4 regions of the Ancylomarina sp. YFZ004 genome follow, and region 3 is predicted to be linked to each of the others. Evidence: riboswitches for the same ligand, from Rfam matches in the RefSeq annotation. Region 3 holds a riboswitch; each other region holds the start of a gene.

What was found. A riboswitch is a leader RNA that binds a small molecule or an ion and turns the genes downstream of it on or off. The one in region 3 is predicted to bind cobalamin.
Region 1: it holds a riboswitch for cobalamin, as region 3 does, so the genes downstream of both, ACXR6G_RS17970 (precorrin-2 dehydrogenase/sirohydrochlorin ferrochelatase family protein) here and ACXR6G_RS14255 (sigma-54-dependent transcriptional regulator) in region 3, are expected to answer to the same signal.
Region 2: it holds a riboswitch for cobalamin, as region 3 does, so the genes downstream of both, ACXR6G_RS09310 (TonB-dependent receptor plug domain-containing protein) here and ACXR6G_RS14255 (sigma-54-dependent transcriptional regulator) in region 3, are expected to answer to the same signal.
Region 4: it holds a riboswitch for cobalamin, as region 3 does, so the genes downstream of both, ACXR6G_RS17650 (TonB-dependent receptor) here and ACXR6G_RS14255 (sigma-54-dependent transcriptional regulator) in region 3, are expected to answer to the same signal.

What each region holds. Positions count from the first base shown of each region.
Region 1 is NZ_JBTCHQ010000014.1:78,339-86,779, reverse strand. It holds gene ACXR6G_RS17975 (sodium:solute symporter family protein) at 1-1,219, opposite strand, end outside; cobalamin riboswitch at 1,445-1,651, shown strand; gene ACXR6G_RS17970 (precorrin-2 dehydrogenase/sirohydrochlorin ferrochelatase family protein) at 1,785-2,396, shown strand; gene cobA (uroporphyrinogen-III C-methyltransferase) at 2,444-3,223, shown strand; gene ACXR6G_RS17960 (sirohydrochlorin chelatase) at 3,242-4,102, shown strand; gene cobI (precorrin-2 C(20)-methyltransferase) at 4,106-4,807, shown strand; gene cobJ (precorrin-3B C(17)-methyltransferase) at 5,009-6,406, shown strand; gene cbiE (precorrin-6y C5,15-methyltransferase (decarboxylating) subunit CbiE) at 6,399-7,625, shown strand; gene cobM (precorrin-4 C(11)-methyltransferase) at 7,852-8,441, shown strand, end outside.
Region 2 is NZ_JBTCHQ010000004.1:388,984-397,424, forward strand. It holds gene ACXR6G_RS09305 (TonB-dependent receptor plug domain-containing protein) at 1-2,018, shown strand, start outside; cobalamin riboswitch at 2,164-2,370, shown strand; gene ACXR6G_RS09310 (TonB-dependent receptor plug domain-containing protein) at 2,354-4,369, shown strand; gene ACXR6G_RS09315 (hypothetical protein) at 4,400-5,476, shown strand; gene ACXR6G_RS09320 (dipeptidase) at 5,748-7,385, shown strand; gene ACXR6G_RS09325 (PKD domain-containing protein) at 7,484-8,441, opposite strand, start outside.
Region 3 is NZ_JBTCHQ010000009.1:71,601-80,041, forward strand. It holds gene ACXR6G_RS14245 (ATP-binding protein) at 1-1,536, shown strand, start outside; gene ACXR6G_RS14250 (hypothetical protein) at 1,543-1,782, opposite strand; gene ACXR6G_RS14255 (sigma-54-dependent transcriptional regulator) at 1,809-3,134, opposite strand; cobalamin riboswitch at 3,374-3,569, opposite strand; gene ACXR6G_RS14260 (transglycosylase domain-containing protein) at 3,614-5,989, opposite strand; gene topA (type I DNA topoisomerase) at 6,209-8,441, shown strand, end outside.
Region 4 is NZ_JBTCHQ010000014.1:1,379-9,819, forward strand. It holds partial or broken gene hrpB (ATP-dependent helicase HrpB) at 1-820, opposite strand, end outside; cobalamin riboswitch at 1,057-1,242, shown strand; gene ACXR6G_RS17650 (TonB-dependent receptor) at 1,417-3,846, shown strand; gene ACXR6G_RS17655 (transglutaminase domain-containing protein) at 4,052-5,071, shown strand; gene ACXR6G_RS17660 (LytR/AlgR family response regulator transcription factor) at 5,147-5,917, opposite strand; gene ACXR6G_RS17665 (RagB/SusD family nutrient uptake outer membrane protein) at 6,014-7,354, opposite strand; gene ACXR6G_RS17670 (SusC/RagA family TonB-linked outer membrane protein) at 7,365-8,441, opposite strand, start outside.

The DNA of each region.
Region 1 (8,441 bases), on a different contig from region 3:
CCCTTTTCCAAATAAAGCCTAGCATTAAAGGGACGAAAGCACCCGTTGATAAAAGATCGGCAGCAAGCCATGAAACCTTAAGAATTGATTTTATTTCGAGACCAATAACCAAGGCAATAAGCGTGACAACAATTGTTCCTAGCTTTCCAACGATCAGAAGTTGTTTTTGTTTGGCATCAGGCTTAAACTTGTTTTTGTATATATCTACACAAAGAACCATAGCTCCCGTGTTGATCAAAGAATCCATGGTAGACATAATGGCCGAACAAATACCCACAAAGATTAATGCACCAAGGAATGGAGGCATATAATCATTGATAATGCCTGAAATAACACCACCTTGAGGCATCTCTTCAAATAAGCCTAAAGCTAGCATCCCCGTAAAAGTCACCATTAGGTAAAGAGGGATATAGACTAGAAAGCTTAAGCCTATCATCTTACGAGCATCGTGGGGAGATCGAGCTGCTGAAATTCGTTGCCAGACATTGGCCTGTATCATCCACGCACTACCAAATGTGATGATATAAACCATATTACTTGATATCTGATGGGTAAAAGAGAAATAGTTGCTTAAGCCTTTTGTATCAGCAATATTCTTAATTGCAGGAATTCCTCCTGAATAATAATAGGCGTAGGCAAAGACCAATATTGAGGCCGATAAGAGAAAGACAAATTGTATGATATCAGTACGGACAACAGCTTTGAATCCTCCAAAAAAGGAATAGAGTAAGACAATACCTGTTCCAATAATGGCTGACATCTTATAATCTAAGTGTAGAAATTTTTCGAAGAATATACCAATTCCTACAATTTGTGAGGCAGCTGTAATCGTCATGAATAAGAAAATCAGTACCGAAAGCATTAGTGCTGGAGCTTTTCCATATCGTTCTTCCAATAATTGGGGTTGCGTGATGCTGCCCACTTTTCGGATGGCCCTCGCAAATACAAAGAGTAAACCCGTAGAGAATAAAACAGGCATTCCATAAATCCAGAAGGCAGAAACTCCATTCTGATAGGAGTGATCAGCCGTTTCAATAGCTGAACCAGCTCCCCACCACGAAGCAATAAACGTGATGGCTAAGGCTAAGAAAGAGAGGGATCTGTTGGCTAGGAAATAGCCTTCAATAGAATCACTTTTCTTAGAAAATATAGATGATCCGACAATGAGAATAACATAGATTGCTAATAGGGTTATGGAGAATACTTGTAAAGAAGCCATGTGATTATTAAAACTTAAAAATTGATTAAAGATACATAGATACAGATTTTCTTGATGGTTTAGGAATAAAAAAAGAATAATTAGTCTGAATTAGAAGCTGTGATGACCTAATCAGAAAGCTTATGATGTTGATATTTAACACCTGTTCAGGATATTGATGTTTTATAACAAATCTAAAAAAGAACAAATCGTCTTTAAATTGTTTTGGAGAGAATAAAAAACGCTTACATTTGACGCAGTTTTGGTGAAAGCTTAATCGTCGATTGAGCTTTAAAAGGGAATTCGGTTAAAGTCCGATACAGCCCCCGCTACTGTAAGTTTTTTATGGTTTTTACTAAATCCACTGTTCCAACACTCGGAATGGGAAGGAATAAAACCGATCTATTGATCTACGAAACAAGTCAGGAAACCTGCCAAAACGGTAATCAAACTTAAGACTCTTGGGGAAGGGAGTTGTTTGTAGATATATTTATCTTCAATTAAACAAACATACCCCATCATATTTAGTTGCTTACCTGGAAATTGATTTGTTAAAAATCAGAGTGTTAATGTAAACTAAAGTGCGATGAGCTGGTATTCAGTAAGTTTAAATCTAAAGGGCCGGAATTGTTTAATTGTGGGCGGCGGAAAAGTGGCAGAACGTAAGCTTAAATCTTTGATTAAGGCTGAAGCAAATGTCACACTAATTGCTCCAAATATTACTGCTATTCTGCAAGAAATGCGTGAGGCAGGTGCCTACCATTATCTTAATAGCACGTATCAAGCCAATGATGTCAATGGCTTTTTTCTTGTAATAGCTGCAACTGATTGTTCAGAAACAAATTCTCGAATAGGTGCAGATGCTGAATCACAAGCTATTCTATTTAATTCAGCCAATTCATCTGAATATTCCAATTTTTATCCGGCAGCTGCTACTCAATGTGGCGATATTCAACTGGCTGTTTCATCCAATGGTCAAAATCCTTATCTGGCTAAAAAAATACGTACATATCTCGATCAAAAATTCGATAACTCTTTGCAAGAAGAAGTTCTGGAGTTGGGGCGTCTGAGAAATCAGATGGTAAAGGATACTCTTGGACTTGGCGAAAAGGAAAAGAAGGCCTTTATGAAGGATAATTTACTTGAAAAGGTAGAAGCATTATTAGATAAGGTTGATACAAAAACTTGGAACCTATAAATCGATTCGCATCGATAAATTGAGATACTATATTTAAGAAAGATATAATGAACGGAAAAGTATATATAACCGGAGCAGGACCTGGAGATAAAGGTTTAATTACCGTTAAGGCCGCTGAGGCTTTAAAAATTGCCGATGTCGTATTCTACGACTACTTGGTTAATATTGAACTTCTGGACTATTGTAAGGACAGTTGTGAGAGTATTTATGTTGGGAAAAAGCATAAGAATCACACTTGCCCACAGGAAGATATCAATCAGATGATTGTGGATTATGCCAAAATGGGTAAGACGGTTGTTCGATTAAAAGGTGGTGATCCTTACGTATTTGGTAGAGGGAGTGAAGAAGCGATTAAATTGCTTGAGAATGGAATTCAATTTGAAGAGATTCCTGGTATCACTTCAGGTATTGCTGCACCAGCTTATGCTGGTATTCCTGTAACGGCTCGTAATGTTTCTTCTTCAGTGGCATTCTTCACCGGTCATCCTCCAGTAAGTCGCGAAAGAGATTTGCAGTGGGATAAAATTTCTACAGGTATCGATACGCTTGTCTTTTATATGGGCATAACCAATGCGCCGACTATCATTAACAATTTGATGAAACATGGACGTTCAAAAGAAACTCCGGTTGCCTTAATTCGTTGGGGAACTTGTCCAGAGCAGGAAGTTGTGAAAGGTGAATTGCATAATATCATTGCAAAGATGGAAGCTTTAGATTTTCGCCCACCAGCCATTATGGTTGTTGGCGAGGTCGTTTCTATATCAGATAAACTGATGGCTGTAGCTGAAGAAGCACAAGCAAAAGAGGAATACTCAATCATCAATTAAAATTCATAAATCTTAAATATGAAGAAGGGAATATTACTGTGCGGACACGGTACTCGTGTTCAAGTTGGAGAGTTAGCTTTTAAAGCATTTGCAGAGAAATTTGCAAGCACAATAACTGATTATGAAGTTGAATATGGTTTTCTGGAACTTTCTGAACCTAATTTCGAACAAGGTGTAAGCAAGTTGAAGGCTAAGGGTGTAGAGGAAATTATTGCGGTGCCTGTTTTCTTATTCAATGGTGTTCATATTGCTGCTGATATTCCGAATAAGCTTCACGAGCTTCAGGAAAAACATGAGGTGACAATCAAATTGGCTAATTACATTGGCGTATGTCAGGAAATGGTGGATCTTTCTTTGGATCTAATCAAGAAGAGTATCTCTGATGAAGATATGAGCGATACCGCTTTCTTCCCAATTGGTATTGGTGCTTCTATGGCCGATTCAAATGGTGATATGCTCAAGCTCTCTCGTTTGGCTCAGGAAGAGTTGAAAATGCCATTCATGATCAATGCTTTTACTTCACGTATGACTTTCCCTTCGGTAGATAAAGCTTTGGCTGTTTTAGATCAATTATCATATAAGCGTATTATCGCTTTACCCTATATTTTCTTCCCAGGAGTTTATCTGGATAATGCAATTAGAAGCATAGAAGAATTCAAATTGAAGCATCCTGAAAAGGAGTTCATTCTATGTCCTAAAATTGGCGAGAGTGATCTGCTGATCGATATTCTGATGTTGAGATTGAAAGCGGTTGAAGAAGGCAAGGTGGATTTGATTGAAAGTAGAGATCCTTCTGCTTGTTCACATCACCACCATCACCATGGACACGATCACAGCCATGCACATCATCACGGACATTCACACGATCATAAACATTAGAATATGACAGGTAAAGTATATGGGGTTTCCTTAGGACCAGGCGATCCCGAATTGATTACAATAAAGGCTCTTAAAACACTTCAGCATTCTGATAAGATTTATTATCCTGCTAGTGTATCTGAGAAAAAAGGTAATTCTAGTTTTTCGCTCCCTATTTTAAAACAATTAGGTTTAAATGATTTGCAACTATATCCGATACCCTTGAAAATGTCTTACGACAGATCAGAGGCGGAGGGAGCCTATTTTGAATTGTTTCAGAAAATTCAGGCAGATATAGAGCAGGATTTGCATGTTTCGGTGGTGAGTGAGGGCGATATTTCGTTCTTCAGCACATTTGCTTATCTCTTAAAACATCTGAAAAATAACAATATATCATATGAAATGATTCCGGGTGTACCCGCTTTTATTTTGGCAGGTTCAAAATCAGGTTTACCCATTTGTACTTTAAGCGATAAGGTTTTAGTCGATCCGAATGTAGACAGCAAAGAAGGTTTGCTAAAACAACTTGAAGAGAATGATACCATCGTATTGATGAAAGTGTCAAAAGTAAAAACCTGGATTGCAGACTTTATTTTAGAGCATAAGCCAGAATTATTCTATGGAGAATATCTGGGAACCGATAAGGAGTTTATCACCGACGATGCAGAAGTGCTTCGTGACAGAAGAATCCCTTATTTCACGATCATTATTCTGAAGAAGGCTTAAAAGTTAGAGAGAGTTTAAAGTACTTACAAGTGCCTAAAATGCACTAGAGTTAAAAGTTATAAATTCAATTGTAACCTATTCTCCCTTTCAGGGGAGATGTCCGAAGGACAGAGGGGTGTTCGATTGTATGAAAAATAGATACAGTGATTTCGTATTGTAGATCATGTTTACAATAAACACAAGTATCAGATAGAAGAAATTATGCAAGGAAAAATATATATCGTTGGCTTGGGTCCTGGTGATCCAAACATGTTTTTAAATCCAGCTATTGATGCCATTAAAGAGGCAGATGTTGTTATTGGATACAAGTACTATTTCCAGTTTATTCAAACTTTCCTTCAAGAAGGAACAGAATGTTTGGATACAGGAATGAAACAAGAAACTCAACGAGCAGAGATTGCTTTTGAGCATGCTGAACAAGGCAAGAAAGTAGCTGTGATTAGTTCAGGTGATGCGGGCATCTACGGCATGGCGCCACTGATTTATGAGATGGCTGAAAAGCGTGAATCAAATGTTGATATTGAATTGATTCCAGGTATTTCTGCTTTCCAAGCTGCTGCCGCAAAATTGGGAGCTCCAATTGGTCACGATACTGTTATTCTTTCTTTATCGGATTTGTTAACCCCTTGGGAGTTGATCGAAAGGCGTATTAAAGCCGCTGCTTTTGGCGATTTTGTTACCGTATTATATAACCCTAAAAGTAAGGGGCGTTACTGGCAAATTTATCGTCTTCAGGAAATTTTCCTTGAGGAGCGTAGCCCGGAAACACCCGTTGCCATTGTTCGTCAGGTTGGACGAGCTGAAGAGAATATTGAGCTTAGTACGCTAGCCGAAGTAGATCTTGAAAAAGTGGATATGTTCTGCTTGGTTGTGATTGGAAACTCTCAATCTTATATCTCTAAAAATAAGAAATTTATAACCCCACGTGGTTATTACAATAAATACAGCGAAAAAGGTAAGCCTGGACCGCTAATTATGCAAAAAAGCTTTGCAACTATTGCTGAAGAGTTAAAGGGTAAAGATATACCCTTGGAGACAAAATGGGCTCTAATGCATTTGATTCATACCTCGGCAGATTTCCAAATGGTAGATCTATTGAAAGTGCGCAATGACGCATTGAATGTTTGGCATGAGAAGTTGAAACATGGGGGTGTGATTATCACTGATGTTACCATGATTACGTCTGGTATTCGTAAGGCTGCCTGCGAGCGAATGGGCATAGAAGTGAAATGTTATTTACACGACCCTCGTGTGGCTGAGTTGGCAGAAAAGCATAAAATCACCCGTACTCAAGCGGGTATACGTTTAGCGGTTGAAGATCATCCAGATGCTTTATATGTTTTTGGTAATGCACCAACTGCCCTAATCGAACTAACTGCCTTGATGCGTTCGAAGAATTTCTCCCCAATGGGAATTGTTGCATCGCCAGTAGGTTTTGTGAATGTAGAAGAATCAAAACATAGAGTGAAGAGTTTTGCGAAGCTACCAGCTGTCATTATCGAAGGACGAAAAGGTGGCTCAACATTAGCTGCAACTATTGTAAACTCGGTATTAAGCTTAGATGATGCTAAAGAATTAAAAGTTGGTCGCGATGTCTAAATTTGTGGTCATAGGCATTACAGATATGCCGCATCCCAACCTGAATAGAGAAGCGATTCAGCATATTGCTGAGTCTCGTTTCTTTTCGGGTGGAATTCGTCACAAGGAGTTGATTCAGGATTATTTGCCTGAAAATTCCGAGTGGATTAATATTACAGTGCCCTTGACTAATGTGTTTGATCAATACAGACAAATTGACGAAACCATTGTTGTCATTGCTTCGGGAGATCCTCTTTTCTATGGAATTGGGAACACGATTAAACGTGAATTTCCTGCTGCAGAACTCTTGGTCTATCCAGCTCACAATAGCCTTCAACTTTTAGCTCATCATTATCAGTTGGAATATGGTAAAATGCACATTGCGACTTTAACAGGACGCGATTGGCCTGAGATTGATTTGCCATTGATCAGAGGTGAACAGATGATTGGGGTTTTAACGGATAGACAAAGAACACCAAATACCATTGCTCAATATCTGCTTGACTACGGTTTTGATAATTACGATTGCTATTTAGGTGAAAAGCTAGGTGGTCCCAATCAGAAATGTCAGAAGTTAAGCATAGCAGAACTTTTAGAGGTTGATTTTGTTCATCCTAATTGTATGATATTAGTTCAGAAAGAGCCAATTATTCGCCAGTTTGGTATTCCCGATGAGGTTTTTCAAACTCTGGATGGGCGTCCAAAGATGATGACCAAGAGTCTGATTCGATTGGCTAGTTTGTCGAGTCTGCAATTGGATTCAGCCTCTGTCCTTTGGGATGTGGGCTATTGCACAGGATCGGTTTCGATAGAAGCGAAACAAGCTTTTCCAAAACTAAAGGTAATTGCCTTTGAGAAGAGAAGTGAATCAGATGCTATCATTCGCAACAATATGAAAACTTTTCATGTTCCGGGAATCGATATTCACAATGGTGATTTCTTCGAACAGAATTTAGACGTATTAACTGCACCTGATCGTATTTTCATTGGTGGACATGGAGGCAAACTTCAGGCGATGATGGAAAAACTACATGCTTATTTAAAGCCCAATGGTTGCATCGTATTCAATGCTGTTAGTGATGAAACCATCGCAACATTTAAAGAATCGGCCCTTGAGTTAGGGATGCAATTGGAAAAAACAAGTCGCATTCAGTTGGATGATTTTAATCCAATTGAAATATTAAAGGCAACAAAAGTTGATTCGATGATGTGCAAATGCGACGATTCGATAATGATTTAATTTCGTATCAGAAAATGCAAATGATAGCCCGAAGGGCTTAAATATGAATAACCGCGGATGAAGTCCGTGGTCAATCGAAAGTATATAAAAGAGTCCCGAAGGAGTTCACCAAAATATCTATCTGCAATTGAACTTGTAGATACAATCGAAAATATAAAAAGAGCCCCGAAGGGGTTCAATAAAATATCTATCTGCAATTGATGTTGTAGATGTAAATAATTGAGCCATGGATAAAATAGCCATAATCATAAATAATAAGCAGTCGCTAGAAGTTGCTGATACGCTTCGTAAAGAACTGGATCATGTTGAGATCTTTTCGGTTGGAGCATACGAAGGAACAACTAAAATTGAATCGATAAACTGTTTCCTTGAGAAAGATTTCAATCACTACAATGCCTTTGTGTTTATTGGAGCGTTAGGAATATGTGTACGATCAATAGCACCATTTATTCAGAATAAGCAGATCGATCCAGCAATCATTAATATGGATGTGAAAGGTCAATATGTACAGTCGGTATTGTCAGGACATAAAGGTGGCGCCAACCATTTGGCTAAAACCATTGCCAATATCTCAGGAGGAACAGCTTTGATTACTACTGCTAGCGATACGCTGAACCTTTGGGCTTTGGATATCATCGGTAGAAAATACAAGTGGACAAATGAGTATTTCAATACCACTGAAAATGACTTTATTGCTGCTTTTGTGAATGGCAAAAAGACGGCTTTATTACTTGATATAAAAGATGAAGGTAGCGAGCAATTGGAAAGAACGCTTCCTGATTTTGTAGAGGTCTTTTATGAGTTCTCAGCAATCAA
Region 2 (8,441 bases), on a different contig from region 3:
CTTCACGCGTTAAATCTAAAGTTAAGGATCTACCTCAAAAGGTAGATGTGATTACTCAGCGTGTGATTAAAGCATCACCAGCCAATAATGTGGCTGGCTTACTTAAACGTTCATCTTCGGTTGATATTCTTCAATATCCAGGTGTTTCAGCCGTTGTTAGTATGCGTGGGTTTACACCTTCGCCATCCGTTAAGTATACACTTATATTAATAGACGGAAAACCTTCAGGAACAGATAATATTGCTAGTATCGACCTACAAAATGTTGAAAGAGTAGAAGTGTTGAAAGGACCTTTTTCAGCTCAGTATGGATCAGCAGCTATGTCTGGGGTTATTAATGTGGTAACGAAAAAGAATAGTGGTGAATTAGCAGGCCAGTTTGGGATTGAATATGGAAGTTTTAAAACGTCTAAAACAAACCTCTCTATGGGAGGCGCTTTATCAGATAAAACGAATTTTGATATTTCTTTGGCTCATAACAGACAAGCAAAGGATTATAAAATTGGTAATCGTAATCTTTACGATGAAGAATATGCCAAATCTATTTTAGATCCTTCTACCTATGGCGAACGAATGGAGAATTCTCAGTTCGAAACCTATAGTGTGAGTTCTAGAATTGGTTTTATTCTTTCAAAGAATTGGGAAATAAACTTTAATGGGGGATACTACAAAGCTGATGATGTTGAGACACCCGGTAACTTTTGGCATACTGAAGGTATGGATTCCAAAGATATTGAACGTTATTCATTCGGGTTTGATTTAATGGGAAATCTAGATGGCCATCAAATTAAATTTTCGCCATATTATTCTGATGAGGATAACAAAACTTATGATGTAGGTTCAGATGGCTATGGTGACTTTGTAAGTTCTTTTAAAACATATGGATTTCAATTGCATGATACTTATCAAATTGGAGACCACACTTTAGCTCTTGGATTAGATAATAAAACTGAAAGTTACAAGAGTAAGAACTATAAACCCTCTGGTGAGATAGAAGCTCCTTATCAACCTAATCATAAAAATATATCAACAGGAATTTTTGCACAATCTCAGTTTAAATTGCCGAATGAAAAATTGAATCTGTTAATTGGGGTTCGTGGTGATAATGTTAAGTTTGAATTGGAAGCTGATAAGCTTTTAGCAAACCTAAAAAGTAGTGAGAACTATTGGGTGTTTACTAAAAATATTGGTTTGAAATTTGAACTACTTGATGGTCTTTCTGCTCATACAAGTTGGGGAGATGCTTTTTTAGCACCAAAAGCTTATCAGGTTGCTGGTGAGTATACAAGAGGATCTTCAGTAACAGTTGGTAATCCTGGCCTTGATCCGGAAAGATCAAACACCGTAGATTTTGGTTTCACTTACAATAAGTTTAAGCAAGGGATTAATTTTGATTTAACTTATTTCAGCACACATCATAAGGATAAGATCATAAGATCAAATTTACCAGATTATAGTACAACATATATAAATGCACAAAAAGCTAAAATGAAGGGGTTAGAATTGATTGCTTCTTATGACTTTGGTGCTTTAAGTGATTATGATTATTCGTTACGAGCGTACTTAAATTACACTCATATTATTGATGCAGATTTGAAATACAAGGATGCTCAGGGCCATAATCAAAAAGGAGCTATGAGGTATGTCCGCGATAATACCGCATCATTTGGTTTGGAATTCGATAATTTGAAAGGATTCACAACACGTTTGAATGGACGATATATCGGTCATCGTTATGAGAATAACTATATATATATGGCTGATTATTCAAATTGGCCAAATATTACAAAGGAACCAATTATTTTCAATGGTAAGGAAGTACGTTCTGATCTGATTAACGAAGAGTTGTTACGTCATCCGGTATCTTACGTTTTCGATTACTCTGTTTCTTATACTTTCAAAGAAAAATATACTTTAGGTTTGACAGTATCCAATCTATTGGATGAAAATTACACTGAAAAAGATGCTTACAATATGCCAGGAAGATCGATAATGGCTAAGTTCAATTGTCGATTCTAAAATCTATTAATTCACTCAAAAAGGGATGTTCCAATTGTGGAACATCCTTTTTTTATGATAGGTGGTTTGTTAGCTGTTGATTTATAGTGTGTTTAGGAATATGTTCCAAATAAGAGATTAGGTCGTCTGATTTTGTTTTTTTTTATACATTTGCAGCGTAATTGGTTCTCGTGAATCTGACTTTTGTCAGATGGAGATGAAAAGGGAATCCGGTGTGAGTCCGGAGCTGTTCCCGTAGCTGTAAGCTCAGAAAAAAGCTTTTTCACTGCAATGCCACTGTTCGCCTTAGGCGGATGGGAAGGCCGAAAAAGTTGAGTAAGTCAGAAGACCTGCCAATGCAAACTTATTTTTCAAAACATTCGGAGAAGATGTTTGGAAGACGATCGAATGCGATATTTCTATTGTTCTATCCTTGTGTTTTCTTCTTTATCAATTATAAGATGAAGTTGAAATTATTACTTGTGCTGTTAGTAAGCTTTATAAGCTTAAATAGTTGGAGTCAAACTGTTGGAGTCGATACGATTCAGATTAATACCATTGATATTTTAGCACCTAGATTGAAGCATTTTTCAGAAGCTGAAAAGCATCAGGAAATTGATTCATTAACCCTTGTGCGATATGGAAGTCAGGATTTGGCCACACTATTGCAAAAGGTTTCACTGGTTAATATGTCATCGAATGGTTCTTTAGGAGCTTTATCAACTGTAGGTATTCGAGGGGCATCTGCTACTCACACATCGGTTAATTGGAATGGGATTCCAGTAAATTCAGTGACTACAGGTTCAGCCGATCTTTCCTTAATTAGCGCTGGAGCCTTTGACGATATAGAGGTTGTTTTTGGAGCTCCAGGATCCTTATATGGAAGTGGTACATATGGTGGTGCTATCAATTTATCCAATATACCTACTTGGAAAAAACATTCACGTTTAAATTTCATTTCTGAATACGGTAGTTTTTCAAATTCAAAACAGAGTTTAGTTGGAGCTTACTCTAACAAATATATTTCGTATTCAGGTCAAGTGTTTTACAGATATGGTAAAAATGATTTCGAGTATGACGATATTTATGATTTTGGTTCGCCCACAGAAAAGCTAAATCATAATGAAAATAAGGATTATGGCATAATTCAGGATCTTCATTTTAACTTGAATGAGCATTTTATTGATTTAGGCATTTGGTATCAGGTTAAGAATAAAAACATAGCAGGTTTGATGGGGATTGGAAAGCCTCATAGCCTTCAGAAACAAAGAGATTCTTCTATAAAAGCTTTTGTGGGATGGAAACATCTTTTCAACAAATTTCGTGTAGAAGCCAAAATTGCATACTTGTCGGATAATTTAAAATATACCGATAAAGAGACGGTAGGAGGCCCTTATAAGATCTATTCTAAAATTTCATCTCAACGTTTGATTAATGAAATGAATGTCCGTTGGTATGCGACTTCAAAGTTGAGTTTCGATGCCAATTTAAAGTATAATTATCTGGAAGCTGATGCATCGGCTTATGGGAATACGATTACGGAAAATGAAACGAAATTTGGGATTGTAGCCAATTATGCACCGCGAATTGGAAAATTCGTTTTATCATGGACTCAAGATAAAAGTAGCGAGGTTGATCCGCCATCGATGTTTGCAGCCAGTTCATTGGTTCATGTTTTACCAAATATTTTCGACTTTCGATTTAAAGTTGGAAGCCATTACCGCAGACCTACATTTAACGAAAGGTATTGGATCCCTGGAGGGAATCTCAATCTTAAATCGGAAGAAGGTTGGAATTATGAGCTAGGCTTGATTATGCTGGAAAGAAAATTAGCCGATGGTTTAATGGGGATTGATTTGAATTATTATAGGGCTGATAATACGAATGCCATTTCATGGCAACCCGATGGAAGTTATTGGAGTCCTAAGAATACTGGTAAAGTTCTTTCTCAAGGAGTTGAATTGGAAGCCAATTATAATAAGGATATATATCATGATTATAAGTTCAATTTCACAATGAAGTATGCTTATAATGATACTTATTATAATGATAAAATGGCTACGAATTATAAAAAGGAATTAGCGTATCGTCCTCATCATATTGTGAAATTGGGGAGTGATTTGATTCACGAAAAATGGAGTGTTGGACTTTTAGCCTCACATCGTTCAGATACAAAAACGAATGATGGAGATAATTTAGAAGGAAATATTTTGTTGGATATTAATGGAGCGTATAAGCTAAAACTAGCTGGAACAGATGTTAGTTTTAATGGACGAGTTGAAAATATATTTAATAAGTCATACGAACTTGTTAAATTTTACCCTATGCCTGGGAGAGCCTTTTATTTGGGGCTTAATATTAAGTTGAAATAAAGTTGTTTATACAATTAAATTTAAAATAAGATGAAAAAAGTATTGAATCTTGCGATGTATCTTGTAGTAGCAAGTCTTTTATTTGTGTCATGTTCTGATGATGATAATGATTCAATCCCCAATGTGAGTGTTGATGGAATTTATGTGTTAAATGAAGGAAGCACTAACGGGAGTATCACTTTTATCGATAAGGTTTCAGGTGAGCCTACTCTAAACTATTTTGAGTCTGTTAATGGTTTGCCATTAGGAAAATTTCCTCAGTCTATGACTTTTTCAGATGAATATGCTCTTATTACAGCGACTACAACGACTGGGGCAGGTTATGTTGAGATTGTTGATAAAGTTACGTTTAAGCATGTAGAGTCAATTACAGATTTAAGCTATCCACGTGATATTACCGTGGTTGGTGATATAGCGTATGTGTCTAATGGTAGTGGAGCTAACGCAGGTGATAAAAATGAAGTTTTAGTTATTAATCTAACTACCTTAAAAATTGTAAAAAGAATTGAAGTGGGTGCTGGTCCAGAGAAAATGGTTTTATCAGGTGATAAGCTTTATGTGGCAAACTCTGGTGGATGGTCTAATAGCGATAAAACAGTATCTGTTATCGATATTAACTCTAACACTGTGGTAACTACTCTTGAGGTTAAAAACTGTCCTAAGGATATGGTTGTTGATGCAAATGGAGATGTATGGGTGTATTGCGGAGGTAAGCCAAGTTACGATAGCAATTGGGCTTTAATTGGACTTGCTGAACCAGGTGTATCAAAAATTAGTGTCGCAAATAATGAAGTGACTTCTTACGAGTTGACAGATATTTCTACACCAGGTTTGAAAAATATTTGTATCTCTAAAGATAAAAAGACAATTTATTTTATGTCAGATGCAGTATATGCAATGGATTATAAAGCTACTGTTTTACCAACAGAGAAGTTTCTTGATAAAACATTCTATGGTATTGATGTAAACCCTGAGAATGGAAATATCTGGTGTTGTAATGCAACTTTCGGTCAGGCAGGTGAAGTTGTTGTTTATGATGAAGAGGCTCAGGAAATGAAATCATTTGCTGTTGGTGTTATGCCAAACTCGTCAAATTTTAAGTACTAGAACAAGCATAACAGATGAGTCATTAGGCTCTTCTTTTCAAGATATTAAGGGAACTTCTTCATGGAGTTCCCTTTTTTCACATCCTTTAATGGCTTACTTCTTCATTTTTTTTAATAAATAAGAAAGCTTCTATTTTACTCTTGTTCTCTGTCTTTATCTCCACTTGAGCTTTGTTTATTTGAGTCCTTTTAATAATTTCGGAAGGTTTGACTGATGAATATCAATTGAACTGAACCTAAACCCCCGAATAACTTAACTCAATCATAAACCTATGCACAAAACATTTTTATTTTTCTTAATCGTATTTATTCAAGCCAGTACCATCTTTGATGTTTCTGCTTGTACAAATTTTATTGTTACTAAAGGCGCCTCAAAGGACGGTTCTGTTATGGTTGTTTACACCTGCGATGGCGAATTTCATCCTCGTTTAAGGGTGGTAGAAGCAGCAGACTATAAGCCTGGAGAAATGCTTGAAATAAAGGATTGGAGTGGCAATGTTTTAGGTGCTATAAAACAAGTATTACACACTTATGCCATTGTTGGACCACATATGAATGAGCATCAGGTATCAATAGGAGAAACAACTTTTGGAGGAAGAGCCGAATTGGTTAATTCATCAAATCTTCTTCATTATTGGACTCTGATGCAACTCGCTCTTAAACGATCGAAAACTGCATTAGAAGCGGTAAAAGTAATGACAGAGTTAGCTGAGGAATATGGTTTTAATTGCGAAGGAGAATCCTTTTCTATTGCCGATGCCAATGAAGTTTGGATTCTGGAAATGGCTGGAACTGGAGAAGATGGGAAAGGCGCAGTTTGGGTAGCAAGAAAAGTGCCTGATGGTTACATTTCAGCACATGCCAACAAGTCTAGAATCGGAGAATTTCCCTTAGATGATCCTGAGAATTGTCTTTATTCTAAGAATGTAATTTCATTAGCCATCGAGAAAGGCTATTATAAGCCTGAATCTGGTGAGCCATTCCGATTTAATGAAGCCTATGATCCATCCAATCCTTCAAATTTGAGATATTGTGAATCAAGAGTGTGGAGCATGTTTAACCGATGTGCACCCTCATTAGAATTGTCAACAGATTATCACCGTGGTGTTGTTGGTGCAGAACGATACCCTTTATGGATAAAACCAGATTCTAAATTGGATGTAAAAGCGGTTTCATATTTGATAAGAGATCATTACGAAGGAACTGCATTTGATATGACAAAAGGAATAGAAGCTGGTCCATTCGGAAGTCCTAACCGTTGTCGTCCTCTAGTTCTCGAATCAGATGGGAAAACTGCTGTTTGGGAGAGACCTATTTCCACAAGAAACACCGCATTTTCTTTTATTGCTCAATCACGATCGTGGTTGCCTAACGAAATCGGAGGGGTGCTATGGTATGGCTATGATGACACCTATTACACTTGCTACACGCCTGTTTATTCTTGTACAAAAGAAATATCGAAGATATGGGGACAAGGAACACTTCAGAAATTTTCTTGGGATTCAGCTTGGTGGAGATTTAATTTTGTATCTAATTATTCTGATTTAAGGTATTCGGATATGATTAAGGATATCCAAAAAGTACAAAGAGAATTGGAAGATAAATTCTATGCATATATCCCTGCTATCGATAAAGCTGCAGGAGAACTATACAAAATAGATCCAAAATTAGCAGCAGGTTTTCTTTCAGATTTTTCTAATGACCAACTTGATTTAGTCGCAGAAAGATGGCTTGAACTAGCTGAGCATCTGATTACGAAATACAATGATGGTTATATAAAAGATGAAAAGGGCAGAGCTGAAACAGTAGGCTATTCTCAAGAATGGATTAATAAAGTAATTCAAGATAACTCAAGCCATTTACTACCTGTTTGGAAAAAAGGAAAAGCTATAGAACCTATTCACTATTAAACTTTTGGTTATGTAACGCTATATCAGAACTAGATAGTTATGTGTTTAAAAGGGAGCTCCTTACGAGGAAACTCCCTTTTTTTTAGATTGAACTTTCGCTATTTAATAAGCGTGATTGAACCTTCTCTATGATACTTGCCATGTATTTTCATGCCTTGCCATGTGGCACCATTTTTAAATACGGCTCTGATTTTCCAGATATATATTCCCTGAGGGAGAGATTTTCCTTCAAGGGTTCCATCCCATCCTTCAGCAGGCCTACCATCTTTTATCTGATTGGAAAACCAAACCACTTTTCCCCAATGATCAAGAATTTCAATATCATAACTATAAAGTCCTATTCCTTTGGGAAGGAATAATGCAACTTGCGGATTTGGATTCCCTGGATTAAAAGCATTGGGAACAAATAGGCTGCTCATCAGATCAACTTCAACGGGTTCCGAAATTATATTTTGACAAGAATAAGCTGAAAGGGCAGTTAATTTGACATGGAAAGTCCCATTGTTTTCGTATTTGTGCAGTGGATCTATTTCCTGACATAGCTGGAAGTCATCAAAATCCCAATGATATGTATATTTATTGTCTTTAATCCAGTCTTTGTTCACGACTTCAGTTAGATTCGTAAATTGGATTAAACCATTATTCGGAGGAGATATACCTTCTGGTATATCTATACCATCAGGTGGGGTATTTATATTCTCCCACGTAAAATTAACATCGGGTTTAGGATAGACAAAAATGGCATTTTTAGCAAACAAACTATCTGCACAATTACCATCACCAACAACTTTGAGTGTTAAATCATACCTGCCGTAATCTTTAAAGATATGGCTTGCATTTTTACCTTCACAGCTGGCTCCATCACTGAAAGTCCAATAGCAATATTTGCTATCTGTTGACATATCGGCAAATTCAATCAGTTCATCCTGACAACTTGTTTTCGATACGGTTTTATATTTGGGTACAGGAGCTTTGTAGACATTTAATTCTTGGGTGAAGGTATCGGTACAATGAAATTGATTTTCGGCAATCAATTTAATATTGTATTTCCCTTCA
Region 3 (8,441 bases):
AAAGCTGAGGAATTAGCTAAGGTGAAAGAAGAATTTTTAGCATCGATGAGTCATGAGATTAGAACACCATTAAATGCTTTGATTGGTTTTTCCCGCCAGCTTGAAAAAACCGAAATGAATACTGAGCAAACAAAGTATGTTGAGGTGATAGAGAACTCTTCAAATCATCTTTTAGGTTTGGTTAATGATATTTTAGATTTAGCGAAAATTGAAGCTGGTAAACTAGTGATCGAAAAGCAGAGTTTTGAACCAAAGAAATTGATTCATGAGGTTTTCAATCTGCTAAGCGAAACGGCTAATAAGAAGAACTTAGAATTTTCATGGACTTACGAAGGTGAAGATCAATATTATTTTGAAAGTGATCCTTTTCGTTTAAAACAGATTCTACTGAATCTTGGTTCCAATGCCATTAAGTTTACAGAAAAAGGTGCTGTAAGTATAAAGGCTGTTATGGAAACAAATGCAGATAAAAACATTCTTAAAGTAAGCTTAATGGATACTGGGATTGGTATCTCTTCAGATAAATTAGAACATGTGTTTGAAGATTTCAGTCAGGCAGAATCGTTCTCTGCAAGAAAATATGGTGGAACTGGATTGGGCTTATCAATTAGTCGTCGATTAGCTAGAATGTTAGGTGGCGATTTAAGTGTCAGCAGTGAATTGGATAAAGGATCTGAGTTTTGTTTAAATCTTCCAATTGTAAAAGGAAATGTAATAGGTGAAGAGTCTGTATTGAAGGTGATAAATGTAGTGCCCGACGCATTGAAGCAAAAAAGAATATTGGTGGCTGAAGATGATGAATACAGTTCTCTTTTGCTGCAAACAATTTTTAAAGGTTGGAATCTAAATGCAAACTTTGTTGACAATGGTTTGAAGGCTCTTGAAAGCATGAAAGATACCAAGTATGATATCTTATTAACCGATATTCATATGCCTGAAATGGGAGGTGTGGATCTTTGTAAGCATATTCGAACCAAGCTAAAATTAGATATGCCTATTATTGCTCTAACAGCGAATGTCCGTCAAGTAGATTTAAATAAATACATCAAAGAAGGCATGTCAGCTTACTTATTGAAGCCTTTTGAAGAAGATACATTACTTCAAATCCTGTGTGAGCAATTGAATCTCGAAGTTGAAATAAGCCCAATAGAGGAAGTAAAATCAATATATGAAACCAATCATCTATTATTTGAATTATCTGAGATAGAGAAATTCACTGGGGGGGATAAAGGCATAGTTAATCAGGTCTTGACTAGTTTCGTTCGAATAGCTAAAGAAAGTTTGCAGCTCCTAAAGGAAGCAAGTAAAGAAGAAAATCATACTCAGTTAGGCGAAATAGCCCATAGAATGTTGAGCTCTTATCGTCAACTTGGAATAGTTTCAGCAAGCGAGATTTTGATAGAATTAGAAAAAATGATTCATCAAAATCCTGATGAGCTAATGAATCTTGATGAGGTGAACAGTTTTATCGATAAACTAGATGAAATATCAAATCAAGTTTTTGAACAAATTGAAGACTTGCAAAAGAACTCTTGATCAATTTTATAGTTTTCCTCCTAAAAACATTCTGAAATATTTCGTGTGTGAGTAGAATGGAATATAGAAATCCCAACTTGATTTTTTGGTTAGGTAGGTCAAGAACAAACCATCAATTAGAGGTCTGAAGAATAAAAAATAGACTATCATGAATTGACTAATGTCGAATTCGGGTTTGTAGATAAGAATGAATGGAGCACAAACCGTAAGGTAATAAATTGTATAATCTAGGAATTTTCTTGTCATTCTTTGTTAAGATTTTAAAGGTGAAATCAGCCCTCAATACCGTATTGCTTCATTTTAGTATAAAGTGTTTTTCTATCGATATTGAGTAAGCGAGCTGCCTTCGATTTATTGTTGTTGACTTCTCTCAAAATATCTATAATTTTATCTCTTTCTGTTGAAGCCTGAATGAGTTTCAGATCTGTTGTATTATCAGATAGGGTAGTGGTCTCCTGATAGTGGAGGATTTCTGTAGGTAAGGCAGATGTTTCAACACGATCCCCTGTACTTAAAAGTAAGGCTCTTCTGATCACATTTCTAAGTTCTCTTAAATTTCCAGGCCAGCTGTAATCTTTTAACTTTTGAATAAATTCATCAGAAAAATTATTGATGTTCTTATTGAGTTCCTTATTGGATAGGCTTAGAAAATTATCAGCAAATAATTTGATATCTTCTTTTCTATCACGAAGAGCTGGAACCGAAATTTTGAATTCGTTTAACCGGTGATATAAATCTTCTCTGAAATTAGCCTTATTAACCTCTTTAATTAGATCTTCATTAGTGGCAACGAGGATTCTAACATCGGTATCAATATCATTATTACTGCCAAGCTGTCGGATTTTTCTTTCTTGAATAGCTCTTAATAGTTTGATCTGGATTTCGTAGGATAAATTTCCAATTTCATCCAGGAAGAGTGTTCCTCCTTTGGCAAATTCGAACTGACCTTTTTTATCACTAATAGCACCCGTAAATGAGCCTTTATTGTGACCGAAAAGTTCACTGCCGGCTAATTCATTCGACAATGCACCACAATCTACTGCTACGAAATTTTTATTCTTTCGGGCACTGGCCTCATGAATTCTACGTGCAACAATTTCTTTCCCTGTTCCACTTTCACCCTCAATAATTACAGACATATCAGTAGGAGCAACCAGACTTATATACTGATCTATTTGAACTGAATTCGGGCTTTTACCACGGATAAATTCAATTTTCTTCGTTTTATCAACAGTTTTAGATTTTGCTATTGCAGAATTGATAAGTACGAGTATTTCTTCAGGATTGAGAGGTTTTGTTATGTATTCGTAAGCTCCTAGTTTAATAGCATTCACGGCTGTTCGAATTTCAGCATAAGATGTCATGATGATGACGGGCATGTGAGGATTCAAACTCTTTATCTGCTTGAGAAGATCAAGACCATTGATATCTGGTAAGCGGAAATCACTAATAACTAAATTCGGCTTAAAACTGCTAAATTTTTTTAATCCTTCATTGGCAGAAAAGGCGATATCTGATTCGAAACCTTTCTTATTAAGTAGGCCTTGAAGCATGATACAGATCGTAGGATCATCGTCTATAATGAGGATTTTATTCATAATGAGCTTATCGGGATGCTAAACTGTGAAAGTCAATTTAAACAAAATTAATTAAAAAGCTTTGATGGAATACTATGAGTTTGAAAAAAAAACAAAGGATTGTAAGCTTGCTATCGCAATTTTACAATCCTTTTAACAGTTACTTATGAATTTTCACGAGCAATCTATGGCAAAGATCAACTCTGCTTGCGTCAAAAAAGTGAAAGGTTACAGAGACTTTCTGCTTTTCTTACCCGAAAGCTAAACTCATGATTAAGGCAGGTCTTCTGGCTTTTCTCAATTTTGAACACCTTCCCGTTTGATAGAAACAGTGGTCTTTCGTTCAAAATACAGATTCGAAAAATTTCGAATCGAGAATTACAGCTGCGGGGACAGCTCCTGTTTTTAACAGGATTCCCTATTATTCCTTTCGGAACCCAAATCGTTCTGCAAGTTTAATCAAAAATTGATCATTTGCCAATATTACCAGATGACTGATTTTAAAAGAAATCTTCTTCTTCACTTTCGATTAAACCTTTATTCCTGGGATTTGCGGATTGTGTGTTACAATCCAAATCAATATTGAAGCCTTCTGGCTTTTCAAATTTGCCTTTTGATATATTTAAAGATTCATCAGCATATACTTTTTGCATATATAGTGCCCAAATAGGTAAAGCCATATTGGCTCCTTGTCCCAGTCGAATACCTTCGAAGTGGATGGCTCTGTCTTCAGCACCAACCCAAACACCAGAAACAAGGTTGGGTGTAACTCCCATAAACCAACCATCAGAATGGTTTTGAGTGGTTCCGGTTTTCCCCCCAATAGCGTTGCGAAGGTTGTATTTCCATCCCAGTCGCCCACCTGTTCCTTGCTTCACTACACCTTGGAGTAGGTTGGTCATTAAATAAGCTGTTTTAGCACTCATCACCTCATGCTTTTGTGGGATAGAGCGAGCAACTTCGTTTCCTTTACTATCTTCAATTCTTGAAATAAAACGAGGTTTAATGTAAACACCTTTGTTGGCATAAGTTCCATAGGCTCCGACCATTTCTCTAACCGTAATTTCTGATGTGCCTAGGAATATTGATGGTACAGGATCAATTCGACTGATAATACCCATTTTTTTAGCCATATCGACTATGGTTTGAGGTTTGAATTGTTTCAAGACCCAGCCAGAGATATTATTTACAGAATGGGCCAATCCCCATTTAAGTGTCACCATTTCTCCCGTTCGAGCACTGGTTGAATTTCTAGATGTCCATGTTGTTCCGTTACCCAAATCAAAAGTCGGTGCAATATTTGGAACCTTATCGCATGGTGTTAATCCTTCTTGCATGGCAACCGTATATAGGAATGGTTTAATGATAGAACCAACTTGACGTTTACCAACATTTACCATATCGTACATAAAGTGTTTGTAGTTTGGTCCACCCACGTAGGCTCTAACCTCACCTGTTTGTGGAACCATTGACATAAAACCAGCACGAAGAAACCCTTTATAATAAAGCATAGAATCGTTAGGTGATAATAGGGTATCACGTTCTCCCTTCCAAGTGAAAATTCTCATTGGGGTCGGTGTTTCAAAAATACTTTTTATAGAATCAAGAGAAATATCTTTGTCCTTTAAAACACGATATCTTTCACTTCTTTTCATCGATAGGTATAAGTTCTTTTCTACGGCTTCATCGTCCAAATCATTTGAAAATGGAGGGTTTTTGTGATATTTCTTCTCTCTGTCGAAAGCTGACTGTAAATCAAGCCCTAAATGTTCTCTGACGGCTTGCTCTGCATATTTCTGCATACGAGAATCAAGCGTCGTATATATTTTTAGACCATCCCTATAAATATTATAGAATTCACCATCTGCTTTTTTATTTTTATTGCACCATCCAAAAAATGGGTTGTTCTTCCACTGAAGGGAATCTTCAATAAATCGTTGTTTATTCCAGGAAGGATATCTGCTTTCGACAGGTTTTCTTGCTGTAAGGCTTGTTCTTAGATACTCTCTAAAGTAAGTTGCGCTGCCTCTTTTATGGTCAACCTTTTGGTAATCCAGGTTAAGAGGTAAAAGCTTTAGTGAATCGTATTGCTGTTGCTCAAGATAATTGTATTTTACCATTTGACTGAGCACAGTATTTCGTCTATCTCGTGTCAATTCTGGTCGTCGCAGTGGGTTGTAATATGAAGAGTTCTTAGCCATTCCAACTAACATAGCTGATTGTTCAATGCTTAATGAATCTGGAGTTGTATTAAAATAAACACGAGCAGCCGACTTAATTCCTATAGCTTGATTTAAAAAGTCATACTTATTTAAATACATGGTCAGAATTTCCTCTTTGGTATAGCTGCGTTCAAGTTTAACGCTGATAACCCATTCGCGAAATTTTCGAAACACCATATCAAATTTGCTACTGAAGCGCTCTCTTGGAAAAAGCATTTTAGCCAATTGTTGCGAAAGTGTACTTCCTCCTCCAGCATTTTTGTTGGCGGTAACCAATCCTTTAGCAACACGAGCAAGACCAATTAAATCAATCCCTGAGTGGTCGTAGTATCTAACATCTTCGGTTGCCACTAAAGCATGAACCATATCAGGAGATAAATCCCCGTATTTTACGAAACTTCTGTTTTGGAAATAGAATTTTCCAAGAAGAACCTTATCTGCAGAATAAATTTCGGTAGCCAAACTATTTTTTGGGTTTTCAAGCTCCTCGAAACTAGGCATAAATCCAAAGTTTCCATTTGATATACCCATAAATAAAAAGATTACACCTAAAACTACTAGAGAAAACATAGTCCAGAATGCAATGATATATTTTTTAAAATTTTTAGATCCTTTAATTTTGTTGTCTGTATTGTTAAGATCTGACTCAGTCATATTATCTAAAATTAATTGTTGTTCGGCTTTGTTTGTATGCAATTGGTTCGTAAAAATAGTAAATAAAACAACAAATCTTATGAGTTAGTTTTACTTCAAAATAAGACACCTAAAATGAATTGTTTTGAAAATTAGTATCATAAAATTTGGAACTTAGGGTTCATATGTTTTTACTTTGCACAAAATTTTAGAGCACGATTTTCCATAAATATTGATGCGATGGTAGAGAATTTAGTTATTGTTGAGTCCCCTGCAAAGGCAAAAACAATTGAGAAGTTTTTAGGTGATAGTTTTCTTGTGAAGTCCAGTTTTGGGCATATCCGAGATCTTGACAAGAAAGATTTTGGTATTGATATTAAGAATAACTTTACGCCTAAATATGTTGTTTCGACGGACAAAAAGAAAGTTGTAACAGAACTAAAGAAGTTGGCGAAGGAAGCAAAAACGGTTTGGATAGCTTCCGATGAGGACCGCGAGGGAGAAGCAATTGCTTGGCATTTGTTTGAGGAACTTAAATTAAAGAAAGAAAATACAAAACGTATTGTTTTTCATGAAATTACAAAAGATGCGATTCTGAATGCCGTGGAGAATCCACGTCAAATAGATGAGAATTTGGTAAATGCTCAACAGGCTCGTCGAATTCTTGATAGACTAGTTGGTTTTGAGATTTCACCTGTCTTGTGGAAAAAGGTAAAACCTTCTTTATCAGCTGGACGTGTACAGTCAGTGGCTGTTCGTTTGACTGTTGAAAGAGAACGTGAGATCATTGCTTTTGAATCGAAATCATTCTATAAAGTTGTGGCTCATTTCTTGGTCGTAGACAAAGATGGTTCAAATAAAATATTGAAATCTGAGCTGCCAAAACGTTTCGATACAAAGGAAGAAACACTCCTGTTTTTGAAGTCATGTAAAAATGCAGAATATCATATCAATGATGTTGTGAAGAAGCCATCTGTAAGAAAGCCGGCTGCACCTTTTACAACTTCAACTCTGCAGCAGGAAGCAAGTAGAAAACTAGGGTTTTCAGTTTCTCAAACGATGACAGTTGCTCAGCGTTTGTACGAGGCTGGACATATTACCTATATGAGAACAGACTCGGTAAACTTGTCTGAGACAGCTTTAAAGACAGCTAAAGAAGAAATTACTCGTTCGCATGGTGCAGACTATGTGAAGATTAGAAAATATAGTACAAAGAGTAAAGGTGCTCAAGAGGCTCACGAGGCCATTCGTCCAACATATCTTAATAAGGATCGTGTAGAAGGTGAATCAAATGAGAAGCGTCTTTACGATTTGATTTGGAAACGTACTATTGCTTCTCAAATGAGCGATGCTTTGCTCGAGAAGACAAATATCAAAATCAGTATTTCAACAAATGAACAAAAATTTGTTGCGACTGGCGAGATGATTAAATTCGAAGGTTTCCTTAAGGTTTATCTGGAATCGACTGACGATGAGGAGCAAAAACAGGAACAATCCCTTCTTCCACAAGTTAATGTTGGTGATAAGTTAGAAAGTGATTTCATTAAAGCGATTCAGAATTTCACTCATCGTCCTCCACGATTTACCGAGGCAAGCTTGGTTAAGAAGCTTGAAGAACTGGGAATTGGTAGACCATCTACATATGCGCCTACAATTACTACAGTTCAGAATAGAGGATATGTAATTAAAGAATCACGTGATGGTGTTCAACGTCAGTACGAGGTTTTAAATTTGATCGACAACTCGATTGAAGAAGAGGTGAAAAGCCAAATGACTGGAGCAGAGAACAAGAAATTGTTCCCTTCGGATATTGGAATGGTTGTTACCGATTTTCTGGTTAAACATTTCTCAAATATCATGAACTACAACTTTACAGCTGATGTAGAGAAGGAATTTGATGAAATTGCTTTAGGTAACTCAATCTGGTATGAAATGCTTGGGAAGTTTTATTTCCCTTTCCATGAAAATGTTGAGAAAACACTTGAAACATCTGAACGTTCTACAGGAGAAAGGATTCTTGGAGAAGATCCAAAAACAGGCAAAGTTATTCTTGTTCGTATCGGGCGTTATGGGCCAATGGCTCAGCTTGGTGAAAGTGCTGAGGGAGATGAAGAAAAACCAAAATTTGCTAGTTTAAGAACAGGACAGCATCTGGAAACAATTACCATAGAAGAAGCTATTGATTTATTTAAGTTGCCTAGAGATTTAGGGCTTTATGAAGATAAAAAAGTTATTGTCGCAATTGGGCGTTTTGGACCCTATGTTCGTCACGATAGTAAATTCTCATCACTAGAGAAGGATGTTGATGATCCAATGACTATAGATTTGGAGAGAGCAATTGTCTTAATTGAAGAAAAACGTGAGAAGGATCGTTTGAAGCACATTAAGTCTTTCGAAGAAGATGTTGAACTTCAGATTTTGAACGGCCGTTGGGGACCATATATAGCTTATCAAAAAGAAAATTACAGATTGG
Region 4 (8,441 bases), on a different contig from region 3:
CAATTTTTCTTCGCCCTTGCCTATCGGGCATGATGGCTGCCTGCTGCTGATTACCTGCCAGCATACCAAATAAGGGATAGATCATGATATCAGAAAACTGTGCCTTGAGCAAGGCTTCACATTTCCGGATTTCTCCCTCACCTGGTAAAAAGACCAGCGTATCGCCAGATTGTTCCTTCACTGCCCTAACAACCGTATTAGCAGTTATTTCAGGAAGTAATCTCACATCACTAGCATCGGTATAAATCAGATCAACAGGATACTGTCGCCCCTGACTTTCAATCACCTTTGCTTTTAACCGATCACTCAATTCGGTGCTATTGATAGTAGCTGACATCAGCATAATGCGTAAATCAGGGCGTAAGATATCCTGAGCTTCTCTACACAAAGCAAGAGCCAGATCGGCATGCAGACTTCTCTCATGAATCTCATCGAAAATAACCATACCCACCCCCTCAAGGGCATTATCGGACTGTAACATTCGGGTTAGAATCCCTTCTGTCAGAACCTCAACACGTGTGGCCTTTGAAACGCGCTTTTCGAAACGAATGCGGTAACCAATACTCTGTCCCACTTCCTCTCCCAGAAGAGAAGCCATACGTATCGCGATACTTTTAGCTGCCAAACGTCGTGGTTCCAACATCAGAATCTTCTGTCCTTTCAGCCAGGTTTCTTCCATTAAGGCTAGTGGCAACAAAGTACTTTTCCCTGCTCCTGGAGGGGCTGAAATAATGAGTGTATTCTGATTTGCCAGAAGTTCTCTGGTTTCAGTAATAATTTCTTTTACAGGTAAATCTATTTTGAAAGGGTCGAAAGTCAAGTTGAAAAGCTTTAATAATGTCAATATGCTCGTGAGCTGCAAATTTAGTAAAAAGGTATCAACAAAGAATACAGCACGAATGGATACCTGATTATAGACTCAAAAGAATTAAGACAGGCAGTAATAAATTGATGTCTTTGAAAAAAGTATAAATTTTCATTTTATCATCACCTCCACTACTCGTATTAGGTTTAAATAACAATAAGGGGGATTACGAATTCAGTTCATAAAAATAATTACTTTTGCGGCGCAATTGGTGCAAATTTGCTCAATAGGGAATCCGGTGTAAATCCGGAACTGTGCCCGTAGCTGTAATTCTCGTTAAGTCATTAACACATGCCACTGTTTCAAACTCAAATGGAATGGGAAGGCGTTAATTGATAGAGATAAGTCAGAAGACCTGCCATTGCCATATAATCACTTTGCTCCGGGAAAAGGGTAATTGATGTGTAACATTTCACAAAATAAGAATTTGAATTTAATAGGTGTCTATAATTAGGCATCCTGTTTTATAGATGTTTTTTATTTGAGAAGGGCCCATCTTACACACCATCTTTCATTCTCACGAGCATATTTTTTAAATCAAAAAAACAAAAATGATGAAAAAATTATGCGCAACACTATTGCTTCTACTAGCAATAAATGCCTACAGTTTCGCTTATTCTAAAAAACACGATCACAAAGCCATAGTCAAAGGCTATGTGGCAGATGAATCTTCAAAAGATCCTCTCCCATTTGTTAGTGTAACAATTCCTAAATTCAGTCAGGGAACACTAACCGATAATACAGGTAACTTTACTTTAGATAAACTAACTCCCGGTGTACATACCTTATGTTTTTCCTGTATCGGCTATCAATCAATAAACAAGCAGATTGAAATAGATTGCAGCAGTACTTTAGAATTAAACATACTTTTAAGTGAAGATGTTATTGGTTTGGACCAGATAGTTGTGAGTGCTGATAGAAGTAAGGTGAGCCGTAAAAACTCACCTGTTGTGGTGAATATGCTCTCGGCAAAAAGTTTAGAGCAGGTAAGTTCATGCTCTTTAGCTGAAGGAGTTGCCTTTGCTCCAGGCATTCGTGTTGAAAACAATTGCAACAATTGTGGGTTCAACCAAGTTAGAATGAACGGTATGGAGGGAAACTATTCTCAAATTCTAATAAATAGTCGTCAGGTTATAAGTGGCTTAGCAGGCGTTTATGGCTTGGAACATATTCCGACTTCCATGATTCAACGCATAGAGATTGTTCGAGGTGGTGGTTCTGCTCTTTTTGGGAGTAATGCCATTGCGGGTACCATTAATGTCATAACCAAAGACCCGATTAGTAATAATTTTAGCGTGAACATCCAAAACGGGATTATTGGAGTCGGACTCAATGACCAAGCGAACGATTTCAATCTAAATTTTAATTCGTCAATCGTTTCTGATGATCGAAAAACAGGTCTATTCTTATTCGGAATTAATCGAGATCGTAAGGCTTGGGATGCCAATGGCGATGGTTTTTCAAACTTAGTTGAGATTAGAAGTAAAGGTGCTGGCATGCAGGCTTACCATCGCTTCTCTGATCGCAGTAAACTTTCTGCCGAGTATCATTTTATGAATGAATACCGCCGTGGTGGCGACCATTTAGATCGTCAGCCCTTTAATTCAGAAATAGCTGAGCAGGTTGAACACGATATTCATTCTGCTGGTCTTACCTGGGATTTATATCTCGATCAAGCAAGAAAACATAAGTTTTCAAGTTTTGTATCAGCTCAATTAACAGATAGAAGCACCTACTATGGCACTCAGCAATTCGAAGACAAGGATGGAAATGCATTAGGAACACCACTTCCAGATTATTCTGCCTTTGGAAAGACAGACGATATCGCAAGCATATTCGGCTTTCAATATTCAGGTGATTTGGATAAGCTAATTTTTGCTCCGGCTAAGATTGTTGCAGGAATCGAGAACAATTACAATACGCTTAAGGATAATAAGCTTGGTTATTTCGATGATAAAGAGGCAAAAATGATTCCCAACACACTTATCTCCGATCAAAAACTGAATACAATAGGGAGTTATTTACAGAGTAAGTGGGATCTGGGTTTTATGAACCTGCTTCTTGGTGCACGAATGGATGCCTATAAAATCACCAATGATGCTGATAATTCGGAGTACACTAATTTAGTGATATGTCCAAGAATTAACTTCCAGTTTAAAATATCTGAGCAAATCAATATTCGAACTAGTTATGCCAAAGGCTACCGAGCGCCACAAATTTTCGACGAAGATTTACATATCGAAGCCTCAACTGCGAGAACCATCACACATCAAATGGCTAAAGATCTCAAAGAAGAAACATCCGACAGTTTTCTTTTATCAGCAGATTGGAATTTCAAGATGAAAAGCTGGAGGTCTTATATTCTTGTTGAAGGTTTTTACAATCAATTGAATAAGCCATTTCGTAATGATTACATACAAAACCCAAACAATGCTGATGATCTGATTGCTCTCCGAATTAATGCACCTGGTGCTGACATAAAAGGTGTCAATCTAGAATTTAAGTTAGTCCCTTCTGCACTTATCAATTATCAAATGGGACTAACCTTTCAGAATGGAAAATATGACAAAGCTATTAATCAGGGAGAAAACACTTACACTGATAAGATGCTAAGAAGTCCCAACAGCTACGGATATTTCATGCTAAACACCAAACTTAATCATCATACAAATCTTAGTTTTAATGGAACTTACACAGGTCCAATGCACTTAGTTCACTTGGGTGGTGGTGTTAACGAAAATAATATTGAAATCAATGAGTCACTTATCAAGACAAATGATTTCTTCGATCTGGGATTCAAAATCACCTACCATTTTGATTTTGGAGATCATATGAAGTTGGAACTGAATGCAGGAGCTAAAAACGTATTTAATTCATTCCAAAAGGATGCTGATTATGGTAATTCTCGTGATGCGACTTATGTGTACGGACCTATTTCACCACGAAGCATATTCTTCGGAATCAAAATTGGAAACTTTTAAAACTCTGCAGCTAAAAAACATTAAAAAACAGGACTATTCCCCATCTCATCTTGCTTTGAGATGGGGAATTTCGTTTAATCACTCATTACACTTTATAAATAAGAGCAAAAAGTCTTTTTATTAGACTCATCACTTTGTGAAACAATTGCTTTAGCCTACTTTCGCACGATTATAAAAAAAAGGTATTTAAGACAAAATAGAAAAGATGATGATGAGATGGATGTTGTTTATAGCTGTAATCGTATTAAGCAGTTGCAGTAAAGTGCCAGAAAGAAATTTTGAATTCAATTATAAAGTGAGCCTGCAAGCCAATTCTGGCAAAAACATGAAAGTTTGGATTCCTATACCTCAATCGAATGAAGTGCAAACGATTAGTAAGCTCTCTGTTGATACGGATATCCCTTATGAAATTAAAACTGAGGAACAGCATGGTAATACTTACTTTTATGCTGATTTAAAAGATGGATTAGCTCAAACTGCTGATATAAACATTCATTTTACTGTGAAACGAATGCAAAGAGCAAATGCTAAGTTTAAAGATACAGATCCAAACCTATACCTAAAAGCAAATAGATTGGTTCCTATTGGAGAACGCTTCGATTCAATTGTAAATGCAAATCACTTTTCTACTGATAATATGAAATCAGTTTACGATTTTGTTTTGAATGAGATGTATTATGGCAAACCAAAAGCTCAGAATCCTTCTGATCATTATTATGCCAGCTTACCAACAAGTATTAAAGAAGGCATAAGTAAAGACAGTGTTGTGTCTCTTTATCTAAATACGACAAAAATTGCAGGTGAGTTTACTTTTGGGAATGGTAATTCAAACTATGCTTGTGATATTTCGGTCGGTAATTGTACTGACTTCCATTCATATTTTATGTCTTTAACTCGTAGTATGAAAGTGCCTTCACGTTTTCATATCGGCTTTTCAATTCCTGAAGGACAAGAAGGAAAAATTGGTGGGTACCACTGTTGGGCTGATTTCAATCAAAACAATGAGTGGTTTCCAGTAGATATTTCTGAAGCGGATAAAGCACCTGAAAAAGCGGAATTCTATTATGGAAATTTAGATGCCAATCGTGTTGAAATGACTCAAGGTCGTGACTTAATATTGGAAGCTTATTCTAAAGGTCCAGTCAACTTCTTTGTCTACCCTATTGTAGAATGTGATGGAAAAGCTACCGCATACACTAAATCATTTTCCTTTAAAGAAATCTAAAGGGAATAACTAAGATGAATTTGAAAAGGCTGGGGAAACTCAGCCTTTTTTATTTAATGACTGTTACGTATACTTTTACTGATTCAACCATCTCTTAAATTCGGCACATTTGTCCTGACTGACAATAGCATCCATAGCTTCTTCGCAAGTTGGCTTGAGATTCAACTTTATTCTAGTTTTTGAGTAATAGACCATATCTATTATGCATGAATAACTAACGATAAATTTTCGGTTGATACGAAAAAAGGTATTGGGATCTAACTTCTTTTCAAGGTTGGCCAAAGTGCCATCGAACAAGTAACGCGTTCCATCTTTACTAAAAAGATAACAGGCTTTACCATCAGCCATAAAATAGGATACTTGCTCTAAATCCATAGAAAGAATACGCTCACCTCGACTTACCATGAAACGCTCTTGATATTTATTCCCTCCTATAATAGATTGCAAAGAATTTTGCAAAGATTCAATATCCAGTGATTTAGGCTTGGCAAACATGTCGTCATATTTATCTAATGCCTGCTCTAGATCATCTTCATCTATAGGCTTCAATAAATAATCAATACTGCATTGCTTAAAAGCCTGAATGGCATACTGATCGTAAGCCGTTGTAAATATAACAGGCGTTTTGAGTTTTATTTGCTCAAATATTGAAAAACTATTGCCATCACCCAAATGCACATCCATAAAGATAAGATCAACCTGATTCTCAGAAAACCAAACTACAGCCTGACTAACATTCTCAAGTTTTACTTTAACATCTATTCCTCCTGGACGCAAACTCAATAAATTCTTTTCCAACTCCCGAGCAGCAAGGCGCTCATCCTCTACAATAGCAACATTAATCATAGCTCATATATTTAGCCTACAAATTTAAAAAGAAATGGGGCTTTCTATAATAGAAAGCCCCATTTTGATTCAGATATATTTATTAACCTCTTACATTTAGTCCAACAAGTTAGGATTATTAATAATCGCATCTTGAGGAAAAGGCAGTGTATAACGAGGATCGCCTTGAATTAAAGTTGATGTTTCGCCATTAAAAATATGTGTGATTTCTGGCTGTGTTGTTCTTCTTAAATCGAACCAACGGTGACCTTCGAAAGCAAACTCACGTAAACGTTCAGTCATAATTTCATCAATCAACTCAGCCTTCTTCATTGCAGCTACACGAGCAACCTCTGTTGTATAAAAATCAGGTTTTAATCTTTTTGCTTTTAGATTATTCAAGTAAGTTCTCGCCTGATCTAAATCATCTAATCTGGCAGCAGATTCTGCAACAGTCAGATATAACTCCGAAGTTCTAAAAGTACATTTTGAATCAGTCTCCCATCCTTTTTCAATGGTATACTCACCTGCAGTATTTTCTTTTTCTTTAAAGTAAAGATCAAAACGTAAGTCACTTTCTTTCACATAAGTCGCTTTTAGCTTTTCTGAAGCTAGAGAAGACTTACCTACATCATCCGTAAACACCTTTTCTAATGCTAAAATACTCTCAACCGAATTGTACTTATGAGGCGCTAATGAATTATCGGCAACTAAATCCTGTAAATCTGATTTCAGTTTTAAAGCTTCCAAAGCCATTTCTCTTGATTTCTCAGTATCTCCCATGTATAAATACACTCTTGATTTGAAAGCAAAAGCCGCCACTCGGCTAAAACGATAATTTAAACCTTCTTCGTAAGTATCTATATTGATGCGCTTATCAGCTTCTGCAATATCAGATAAAACTTGAGTATAAACCTCTTCAACAGTATTTGGAAAATAAACAGCTTCTGTATCAATCACTAATGAAAGAGGTACACCTTTATCCGTTTTAGATGTAGCAACATTGTATGGTTTCCCATATTGATTCACTAAAGAGAAATGCATATACGCTCTCAGCAAATAAGCCTCTGCGACAATCTGATTAACTTCTTCATCAGTTCCTTCGGTAGCATCTACACCTGCATCAATAATATGATTGGTGTACATGATTATCTTATAGAACGCTTTCCATGAGAATGGTAAGGTATTTGTTTTGTAATTGACATCATTCCACAAGAAAATATCCTGTACGGGTGATAAATCATATTTTGATTCGTCCAACTTCAATTCATCAGAACGAAATGTTGTTTTAGCTTTATCAGAAGGAATACCATTATAAGCACTTGTCAACAAATCACGAAAATCATCTACTGTTGTAGGTATCAGTCGATCATTGGGTTTTACATCCAAATAATTATCACAGGCAGAAAAACTAAATGCTGCCAGCAAAAGAGCTATGTATATATTTATTTTTTTCATTTTTTACCGTTTAAAAAGTTAAGTTAACACCTAATGTAAAGGACTTTTGCTGAGGCTGAGCATAGATATTACCATATGACTCAGGATCAAAGTAACCATCATATCCATTTGAAACAACAAAAGGATTACGTGCTTCGAAGCTAAATCGAACATTCGATAATTTTACTCGCTTCAACATCTCTTTAGATAAAGTATAACCTAAACGGATGCTACTAATTCTTAAATAATTAACTTCTTTCAACCAAGTATCCAAATGATTATAAGTTCCAGCATTATCAATATTACCATACCATTGCTGCTCCATCCAATACTGACCATCAGCAGAGGTAGGGCCTAATAAGTTTGGTAAGCCTTTATTATTACCATTGATAACATCTAATAATACTTTAGACGTATTTCGACCTCTATCATATTCAGTCATGCTGTATGATGGAGTCGCTAAACGATGCATTCCCAAATTAAAGTTTGCAGATACGGTTAAATCAATATTCTTATATTTAAATTTATTAATAATACCACCAGAATATTTTGGATCTGCATCTCCTGCGTATTCAAATAAGTCTCTTACATCTTGAACTGATTTGTTAGATGCAGCTTTATAGTTTGGATAAAAATCAGCCCATTCGTCAAATAGACCAAAGTATTCAGTTCCTGAAACAGTATTGCCTTTTTTCTTAAATTGAGGATAGCCATTTTCATCTAAACCTGCTGTTTTGATCACCCAAACAGAGTTTGCAGAATAACCTTCTCTTGATGGTAACAATTGATTTGCAGGAATCTTTTCTTTCAATACTTTATTCTCATTATGCGAGATATTGAAATTTGTGTTCCACTCGAAATTATCAGTTTTGATATTACGAGTCGCAATACTCAATTCCCATCCTTTATTAGTCATTTCAGCCCAATTCACAGACATAGCACTAAAACCTGTTTCGTGAGCCAAAGATTGAGAACTAATAAGATCAGTACCTTTACGTTGATAGTAATCAAAACTCATACGAATTGCATGACGTAAAACCGATAAATCAGCTCCAATATTCCATGTCGATGTTTTTTCCCATCTCAACTTATCGTTTGGTAAACCTGC